DNA from 2 places in the Curtobacterium sp. PhB136 genome. Region 1 is predicted to be linked to the other one. Evidence: predicted binding sites of a transcription regulator. Region 1 holds the regulator's gene; the other holds the start of a gene.
What was found. The regulator HrcA, encoded in region 1, represses chaperone genes, less so after heat shock. The targets are predictions, from matches to a motif close to TTNGCACTCGNNNNNNNCGAGTGCNAA.

Region 1 (4,818 bases):
AGCGCTCGTCGGCGATGCGCTGCGCGGTGGTCACGATGTGGGCGAGGAGGTCCGGGTCACCCGCGGCGAGTTCGGTCACGTTGGCGTAGTCCTCGGTCTTGGGGACGACGAGCACGTGCACGGGGGCCTTGGGCGCGATGTCCTCGAACGCGATGACGCGGTCGTCCTCGGTCACGATGGTGGCCGGGATCTCCCGCGCGATGATCTTCGAGAAGACGCTGCTCATGACCCCATCGTAGAACGCGCCACCGACCGCGACACCGGGTTCACCAGCGTCCGAGCTTGGCCTGCAGCACGGCGAGTGCCGCGGGGCCGGCGGTGGAGGTCCGCAGCACGCTGTCGCCGAGCCGCACCCGGACGGCGCCGGCGGCGGTGAGGCGGTCGAACTCGGAGCCGTCGATCCCGCCTTCCGGGCCGACGACCAGGACGATCTCGGTGGCGTCGGACGGCGGTTCCCAGGTCGCGAGCCGCACCGTGGCGGTCGGGTCCAGCACGACCAACGCGACCCGAGCCTCCAGGCCGGAATCGCCGGCACCGCCGGCACCGCCGGAACCGACCCCGGCAGCCAACGCCGCCGTCGTCACCGGCGCCGACACGGACGGCACCCGCGACCGGATCGCCTGCTTCGCGGCTTCCTGCGCGATGGCCGCCCACCGGGCCTGCCCCTTCGCGACCTTCGCGCCCTCCCACCGGGAGACGCTCCGCGCGGCCGACCACGGGACGACGTGGTCGACACCGATCTCGGTCGCCGCCTGCACCGCCATCTCGTCGCGGCCGCCCTTCGCGAGCGCCTGCACGAGCGTCAACGACGGGACCGGCGCTGGTGACGTGGTCAGCGACGACACGGTCAGCACCAGGGCGTCACGGTCGAGCGACGCCACCGAGCCGAGGGCGACGGTCCCCCGGCCGTCCGAGAGCCGCAGCGTCTCGCCGACCCGGACCCGCGCGACGGTCACGGCGTGCCGCCCCTCTGGTCCGTCGAGCGCGACGGACGCGCCGACCCTCACGCCGTCGAGCGAGTCCACCAGGTAGAGCGATGCCATCAGAAGTTGAAGAAGCGGTCGCGGAGCTTGCCGAACATGCCCTGCTGGAACTTCGCGAGCTGGGGCGGCGCCGCCTTGTGCGACTTCGCGAGCTGCTCGACGAGCTGGCGTTCCTTGTGCGAGAGCTTCGTCGGGGTGACGACCTGCACGCCGACCCGGAGGTCGCCGCGGCCGTTCCCGCGGAGCTTCGTGACGCCGCGGTCCTTGAGGACGAGGACGTCGGCGCTCTGCACACCGGGGCGGAGCTCGAGCTCGACCGGGCCGTCGAGGCCGTCGATCGTGGTCTTCGTGCCGAGGACCGCGTCGGTCATCGACACCTCGAGCGTGGCGAGGAGGTCGTCCCCGTCACGGCTGAAGACGTCGTGGTGGCGCACGCGGATCTCGAGGTAGAGGTCACCGGAGGGGCCGCCGGCGGGGCCGACCTCACCCTGGCCGGGCATCTGCAGGCGGAGTCCGGAGTCGACGCCGGCCGGGACGTCCACGGGGATGGTCCGGCGTGCGCGCACGCGGCCCTGGCCCTGGCAGGTGGGGCACGGGTTCGGGATGACGGTGCCGTGTCCGCGGCAGGTGCCGCACGGCGCGCTCGTCACGACGTTGCCGAGGAGCGAGCGGACCTGGCGCTGGATGTGGCCGGTACCGCCGCAGATGTCGCAGGTGCGCGGGCTCGTGCCGGGCGCGCAGCAGGAGCCGCCGCACGTCTCGCAGAGCACCGCGGTGTCCACCTCGACGTCCTTGTGGGTGCCGAACACGACCTCGTCGAGGTCGACGTCGATGCGGAGCAGGGCGTCCTGCCCGCGCTCGGCGCGGCTGCGCGGACCGTTGCCACGGCCGCCACCGCCCCCGCCGCCGAAGAAGGCGTCGAAGATGTCGCTGAAGCCGCCGGCGCCGCCGCCGAACGGGTTGTCGGCCTGGGGGCCGGCGTCGTACCGACGACGCTGCTCGGGGTCGCTCAGCACGTCGTACGCGTGCGTCACGTCCTTGAAGCGCTCGGCGGCGTCCGGGCTCGGGTTCACGTCCGGGTGCAGTTCGCGGGCGAGGCGGCGGTACGCCTTCTTGATGTCGGCGTCGGCCGCGTCGCGCGGGACACCGAGGACGTCGTAGTGGTCTGCCACGTGTTCCTCAGGTAGGTTTCGTCGGTCTTGCTGGTGGATCGGTCTGGAGGCCCGGGTCGGCTCGCGCGCTCAGCGCGCGTCCCCGGGGTGGTCGGTCGTCAATTCTCTCCGAGCAGTCTGGACAGGTACCGCGCGACCGCGCGGACCGCGGCCATGTTGGAGCCGTAGTCCATCCGGGTGGGGCCGAGGACGCCGAGCCGGGCGACCTCGCCGCCCGCCGCGACGTACCCGCCGGCGACGATGCTCGTCGCGTCGAGGCCGTACTCGGCGTTCTCGACGCCGATCCGTGCGGTCACGGAGACGTCGTCGAGCTGCATCTCCCCGAACAACCGGAGCAGGGTCACTTGTTCCTCGATCGCTTCGAGGACCGGGAACAGGCCGCCGGAGAAGTCCTGTTCGCTCTTCGCGAGGTTCGCGGCGCCGGCCATCAGCAGCCGGTCCTGGCGGTTGGCGGCGACCTGCTCGATGAGGGTCGCGACGACCACGCCGGCGAGGGTCTGGGACTCCGGCCGGATCTGCGCGGGGATCGCCCGGAGTGCCGTCGGGACGTCGTGGAGCAGGAGCCCGACGGACGAACCGTTGACGACGGAGCGGAGTTCGACGAGCGCGGTCTCGTCGAGGGTGACGTCCGTCTCGACGACGCGTTGCTCGACCCGGGCGGTGTCGGTGATGAGCACCACCATCAGGCGGGTGTCCCCGAGCCGGACGAGTTCGACGTGCTGCACCCGGGCGCGCACCATCGACGGGTACTGCACGAGGGCGACCTGGTTCGTCAGCTGACTGAGCAGGCGAACCGTGCGGCTGAGGACGTCGTCGAGGTCGTTCGACGCGCCGAGGAAGGTCTCGATGGCCTGGCGCTGGGCACTGGTCAGCGGGCGCGCGGCGGCGAGGTGGTCGACGAAGAGGCGGTACCCCTTGTCCGTGGGCACCCGACCGGAGGAGGTGTGCGGGGCGATGATGAGCTGCTCGTCCTCGAGCAGGGCCATGTCGTTGCGGATCGTGGCCGCGCTGACGCCGAACGCGTGGCGCTCCACGATCGACTTCGAGCCGACGGGTTCGCGGGAGGCGACGTAGTCGCGCACGATGGCCTTGAGGACCTCGAGGGACCGTTCACTGACCACCAGGACCCCTTCCGCTCGCGCTGGCACTCGGACGTGACGAGTGCTGATCCTACGCCCGACCACCGACGTCCCGACACTTTGCGCACCGGTGTCGATACGCTCTCGGCATGAGCTACGGACAGCCGCCGAACGGACCCCAGGGCTACGGACAGCAGCCCGGCGGTCAGCAGTACCAGCCACCCCAGCCGATGACCCCCGAGGACCAGCGCCTCTGGTCGACGCTCACGCACATCGGCGGGATCTTCTTCAACTTCATCGCCCCGCTCGTCGCGTACCTGCTGTTCCGCGACCGCGGCGGCTTCGTCCGCGAGCACACCCGCGTCGCGCTGAACTTCCACATCACGATGGCCATCGCGTACGCCGTCGGGGTCGTCACGGTCTGGCTCGGCATCGGCCTGCTGATCCTCTTCGCTGTCTGGGTCGTGACGATCATCTTCGGCATCATGGCCGCCGTCGCCGCGAACCAGGGCCGGTTCTACCGCTACCCGCTCTCGATCGAGTTCATCAAGAACTGAGCACGAGCACCTAGTCGAGCAGCTCCCGCACCACCGCGTCCGCGAGCAGCCGGCCCTGCAGCGTGAGGTCGAGGCGACCCGGCGTGCCGGGCGTCCCCAGGGCGCTCCGCCCGTCGACGAGACCGCGTGCGATGAGCCCGGCGACCCGGCCACGGGCCTCCTGTCGGATCTCGTCCGTCCGCAGCTCCCCACGGACCCGCGCCGCCAGGAGCAGCCGCTCCACGTACCGGGTCTCCGCGTCGATGGTCTCCCGACCCGCGGCCGGCGACTCGTCGGCGAGCACCCGGTTCGCGTACGCGGCCGGGTGCTTGACGTTCCACCACCGGGTGCCGGCGACGCTCGAGTGCGCGCCGGGGCCGACGCCCCACCAGTCGTGGCCCTTCCAGTAGGACAGGTTGTGCCGGCTGACGTGCTCGTCGCCGCGGGCCCAGTTCGAGACCTCGTACCAGCCGTACCCGGCGTCGCCGAGGACCTGGTCCGCGAGCTCGTACATGTCCGCGGCGAGGTCGTCGTCGGGCGCCGGCAGCTCCCCGCGCGAGACGGCGCGGCCCATTGCCGTGCCGTCCTCCACGATGAGCGAGTACGCGGACACGTGGTCGGGCTCGCAGGCGATCGCGGCGTCGAGCGAGGTGCGCCAGTCGTCCAGGGACTCCCCCGGCGTGGAGTAGATCAGGTCGAGCGAGACGTCGAGCCCCTGCTGCTTCGCGAGGTCGACGACGTCCGGCACCCGGAGCGGGTCGTGGGTGCGGTCGAGCGTCGCGAGCACGTGCGGGACCGCGGACTGCATGCCGTAGCTCATCCGCGTGAAGCCCGCGCGCCGCAGGGTCGCGATGGACTCCGCGTCGACGGAGTCCGGGTTCGCCTCGGTGGTGACCTCGGCCCCGGGGAGGATCCCCCACGTGTCGTCGATCGCCCTGAGGATCATTGCCAGGTCGCTCGCGGGGAGCATCGTCGGGGTGCCGCCGCCGAAGAACACGGTGGACACCGGACGTCGCGGCACGCCGGAGCGGTCCAGGACCGAAGCGGC
Region 2 (4,818 bases), on a different contig from region 1:
TCGTTCTCCGGGCTGAAGACCGCCGTTGCCCGGTGGGTCGAGCGCTGCCGCGACGAGGGGCGTGAGGTCCCCGTGGCGGACGTCGCAGCGTCGTTCCGGGAAGCCGTGGTCGACGTCCTCGTGACCAAGGCGCTGAACGCCTGCCGGGACACCGGGGTGCCCCGGCTGCTGCTCGGCGGCGGCGTCGTCGCGAACGCCCGGCTCCGTGCGGTCGCCGAGGCGCGCTGCGCGGAGGCGGGGGTCGCGCTGCGGATCCCCCCGCTCGACCTCTGCACCGACAACGGCGCGATGATCGCGGCGGTCGGTGCCCGGCTCGTCGCCGAGGGGCACGCGCCGAGCGACCTCGGGATCGCCGCGGACTCGACGCTCCCCGTCACCACCGTCCAGGTCTGAGGTCCGGTCCCCGCCGGTGTGGGAGGATCGAACGGACGGCCGCACGGGCCGTCGGGAGGGGTGCACCGTGTCCGATCAGAACGAGCGGCCGAAGCCGGACGAGCAGCAGCCGCAGAACCCGTACAGCGCACCGCAGCCGCCGCAGTACGGCGCTCCTCAGAACCCGTACGCGCAGCCCGGTCAGCAGCAGGACCCGTACGGTCAGCAGCCGCAGAACCCGTACGCGCAGCCCGGCCAGCAGCCGCAGAACCCGTATGCGCAGCCCGGCCAGCAGCAGAACCCGTACGCGCAGCAGCCGCAGAACCCGTACGCCCAGCAGAACCCGTACGCGCAGCAGAACCCGTACGCCGCCCCCGGCAGCGCCTACGCCAACACCGGGTACCAGCCGTACGCGCAGCGCCCGAAGACGAACATCCTCGCGATCCTGTCGATCGTCTTCGGCCTCGGCGCGGTCCCGTTCTTCTTCATCGCGATCCTGCTCGGCCCCGCCGGCGCGATCCTCGGGCACGTGGCGCTCGGCAAGATCCGGCAGAGCGGCGAGCAGGGCCGCGGACTCGCGCTGACCGGCATCATCGCCGGCTGGGTGATGACCGGCATCTGGATCCTCTGGATCGCCCTGGTGGTCTTCGCGATCGGCCACTCCGGTGGCTACTCGGACTACGGCACCGACTACGGCTCGGACTCCGGCGCCTTCGTCAGCTGAGGCGCTCGCACAGCAGCGCGGTGTGCCGTCCCGCCACGCGGGTGAGGACGAGCGTCATCCGGCGTGAACCGCCGCGCAGTCGCAGACGCTTCCGGAACTGCGCCGGGTCGACGTCGACGCCGCGCTTCTTGATCTCGACGGTGCCGACCCCGTCCGCGGCCAGTCGTGCGGCGAGCTGCTTGACGTCGAGCGGCATCGTGTCGAGCACCCGGAAGGTCTGCGCGAACGGGTTCGTCACCGGGCTGTCCGACGTCACGTAGGCGATCCCCTCGGAGAGCATCCGGCCGTCCATCGACCGGGCCAGGTCGCCGATGAGCCGCGCGCGGATGACCGCGCCGTCGGGTTCGTGGAGGTACTCGCCGACCGGGCCGACCTCGACGTCCTCGGCGTCCTCCGCCCCGGTCAGCTCGGCGATGCCGTGTGCGCCGATGACGGTCGCGGCGCGCCGGATGCCGGGTCGGGCGAGCGGGCCGAACCAGAGTGCGAGCTCCACGACCTCCCGGTCGACGGAGGTCCACTGCGCCTCGGCGGTGTCCGGGATGAGGTCGCGGTCGATGCCCGGTCCGAGCTTCACGCCGGTCGGGGTCGTGGTGGCGGCGGCGAAGACGGTGTCGAGCGAGGGCGACCAGTCGTCCGGGTCGGCGAGCCGACGGGTGTTGGTGTGCCCGGCGGTCCGTCGTGCCGGGTCCATCCAGACCCCGTCGACGCTCGACACGTCGAACGTCGCCGCGTCACCGAGCAGGACATGGGCGTCCGGCCACGGTGCGAGGTTGTGCGTCGCCACCGCCGCCGTCACCTCGTCCTGGTCGACCGCGGTGACGTCGAGGTCGAGCGCAGCCATCGCGAGTGCGTCACCGCCGATCCCGCAGCCGAGGTCGGCCACCCGGTGCAGCCCGGCCGCGGCGAACCGCCCGGCGTGCTGGGCGGCGACGGAGAGCCGCGTCGCCTGCTCGAGCCCCGCCTCGGTGAACAGCATCCGGCTCGCGAAGTCGCCGAACTTGCCGCGGGCCTTCTGTCGGAGCTTCGCCTGCGTGAGCACCGCGGCGACGAGTCGGGGATCGTGTCCCTCGGCCCGGAGGCGGGAGACGACGCGGACGATCTCGCCGTCGTCGGAGACCGCCGGCGTCCGGTCGAGGAGCGCCATCCCGTCCGGGGTCAGGAGCTGAGCGAGTTCGGTGGCGTCCATGAGACGATCCTGTCATCACCAGGAGGACTGGCACTCGGATTGACCGAGTGCCAGAGGCCCCCTACAGTTGGACCTGGCACTCTCGTGTGCGTAGTGCCAACCGGTTTTCATCTGTACCGAGTCAGTACCGAGAAAGAAGAGGTCACCGTGGCCGTCACCATCAAGCCGCTCGAAGATCGCATCGTCATCCGTCAGGTCGAGGCGGAGCAGACCACTGCTTCCGGTCTCGTCATCCCGGACACCGCGAAGGAGAAGCCGCAGGAGGGCGAGGTCGTGGCCGTGGGCCCGGGTCGCATCGACGACAACGGCAACCGCGTCCCGCTCGACGTCGCCGTCGGCGACAAGGTCATCTACTCGAAGTACGGCGGCACCGAGGTCAAGTACTCGGGCGAGGACCTGCTGGTCCTCTCCGCTCGCGACGTCCTCGCGGTCATCGAGCACTGACACCTGCTCCACCCGTCGAACGCCTCGGCAGCCTCGTGCTGCCGGGGCGTTCGCCGTTTCCGTAGCATTGGTCCGTGACAGAGCGGGCGGTTCGGAGCGAGGCATCGGTCGGCGTCGTGCAGGCGATCGTCGCGTACGGGCTCTGGGGGCTGATGCCGCTGCTGTTCGTCGCGATGGCGCCGGCGGGAGCGTTCGAGATCGTCGCGTGGCGGATCGTCTTCGGGCTGGGGTTCTGCCTGGTCGCCATCCTGGTCACGCGGTCGTGGCTGCGCACGCGCTCCCTCATCGCCCAGCGCCGGGTGATGGGCGTGATGGCGATCGCCGCGGTGCTCATCGTCGTGAACTGGACCGTGTACGTCATCGCGACGACGACGGGCCACACCGTCGAGGCAGCGCTCGGGTACTTCATCAACCCGCTCGTCACGATCGCGCTCGGCGTCGTGCTCCTCCGGGAACGGCTGCGCCCGGCGCAGTGGACCGCCGTCGGCATCAGCATCGTCGCGGTCGTCGTCATCGCGGTCGGCTACGGGCAGATGCCGTGGATCTCCCTCGCGCTGGCGTTCTCGTTCGGGCTGTACGGGCTCGTGAAGAAGCGCGTCGGCGGGACCGTCGACGCGCTGTCCGGGCTGACGATCGAGACGATGTGGCTGACCCCCGTCGCCGTCGTCACGCTCGTGGTGCTCGGCGTGACCGGCATCGGCGGCGGCATCACCTTCGGCAACCAGGGCTGGGTGCACGCGCTCATCATGATCGGCGCGGGCCCGGCGACGGCGGTGCCGCTGCTCCTCTTCGCGTCGTCGGCGCGGCGCCTCTCGCTGTCCACGCTCGGGCTGACCCAGTACCTGACGCCGGTGATGCAGCTGATCGTGGGGGTGACGATCCAGCACGAGGCGATGTCGACCTCGCGGTGGATCGGGTTCGGCATCGTGTGGATCGCGCTGCTGATCCTGTCCACGGACTCGTTCGTGGCTGCGCGCCGCGCCCGCCGCACCGCGGTGCCAGCCGTGGCGGCCTGACGGGGCCGAACCGAGCCTCCCGTCCGCCGTGGTGGCGACCAGCTGCCGGGCCGGACGCGACCGATCGCGGAAAGCGACAGTCCCCGGGAGGAACCCTCCCGGGGACTGTCGCTTTCGTTGCGGTGCTACTTCTTGACCGAGCCCTGGATGGCGCTCTGGTACACCGGCTTGTTGTCGCCGTCGAACTTGTAGATGCCGATGTAGGCGCTCGACGGGTCGTTGTTCGAGTCGAACGGACCGATGCCCGACGGGCCCGTGTAGTGGATGTCCTTGCCGTCGTCCAGCAGGGCCTTGCAGTCCTTGAACGTCGAGCACTCGGTGCCACCGTCGGCCCCGGACACCTTGTCCATGTTGGCCTGGATCGTGCCGGAGTCGGTGCCCTTGCCCTTCACCGCAGCGAGTGCGGCGAGGGTGGTGGCGTCGTAGGACTCAGCCGCGTACGAGTAGTCGGCGAGGTCCTTGCCCGACGACTTCTTGTAGTAGGCGGCGAGACGCTGCTTCAGGTCGTCCTTCGGCGAGGCGCCGGGGATCGTGCCCTGCGCACCGTTCAGGGTGCCCTTGTCGAAGTCCTTCGAGTAGTCGGCGGTGTTGCCGTCCGACATGTAGACCTTCGACATGTCCCAGCCCTGCGAGACGAGCTCGGGGATGATCGACTTCGTCTCGTCGAACGCCAGCACGACGATCGCGTCGGGCTTGGCGGCGAGGGCCGCCGTGACCTCGGACGAGAACGTGGTCTGTCCGGGCGGGAACTCCTGGCCCTTGCCCTTGCCGCCGTAGACGACCTGGCCACCGGAGGACTCGACGGCCTCCTGGACGGAGTTGCGGAGACCCGTGCCGTACGTGTCGTTGAAGACGAGGAACGCGACCTTGGCGTTGCCGTCACCCGTGACGAGCTGGCCGAGCGCCGAACCCTGCACCGAGTCCGGCGGAGCGGTCCGGTAGTAGTACGACGAGTAGCCCGAGAGGTCGGACGCGGTGTTCGCGGGGGAGATCTCCACGATGCAGTTGCTGGTGAGCTGGTCGATGACGTTGAGCGTCACGGACGAGGACTCCGCGCCGATCGCGACCGGGACCTT

Region 2: a site for HrcA is predicted at 2,310-2,336, ahead of groES (co-chaperone GroES). Genes of this name have one in related genera too.

The regions. Positions count from the first base shown of each region.
Region 1 is NZ_SMGH01000007.1:183,418-188,235, forward strand. It holds gene EDF27_RS12895 (histidine triad nucleotide-binding protein) at 1-226, opposite strand, end outside; gene EDF27_RS12900 (16S rRNA (uracil(1498)-N(3))-methyltransferase) at 267-1,043, opposite strand; gene dnaJ (molecular chaperone DnaJ) at 1,043-2,155, opposite strand; gene hrcA (heat-inducible transcriptional repressor HrcA) at 2,254-3,276, opposite strand; gene EDF27_RS12915 (DUF4870 domain-containing protein) at 3,384-3,791, shown strand; gene hemW (radical SAM family heme chaperone HemW) at 3,802-4,818, opposite strand, start outside.
Region 2 is NZ_SMGH01000004.1:1,075,787-1,080,604, forward strand. It holds gene tsaD (tRNA (adenosine(37)-N6)-threonylcarbamoyltransferase complex transferase subunit TsaD) at 1-393, shown strand, start outside; gene EDF27_RS05240 (DUF4190 domain-containing protein) at 461-1,096, shown strand; gene EDF27_RS05245 (class I SAM-dependent methyltransferase) at 1,089-2,282, opposite strand; gene groES (co-chaperone GroES) at 2,430-2,726, shown strand; gene rarD (EamA family transporter RarD) at 2,801-3,742, shown strand; gene EDF27_RS05260 (ABC transporter substrate-binding protein) at 3,868-4,818, opposite strand, start outside.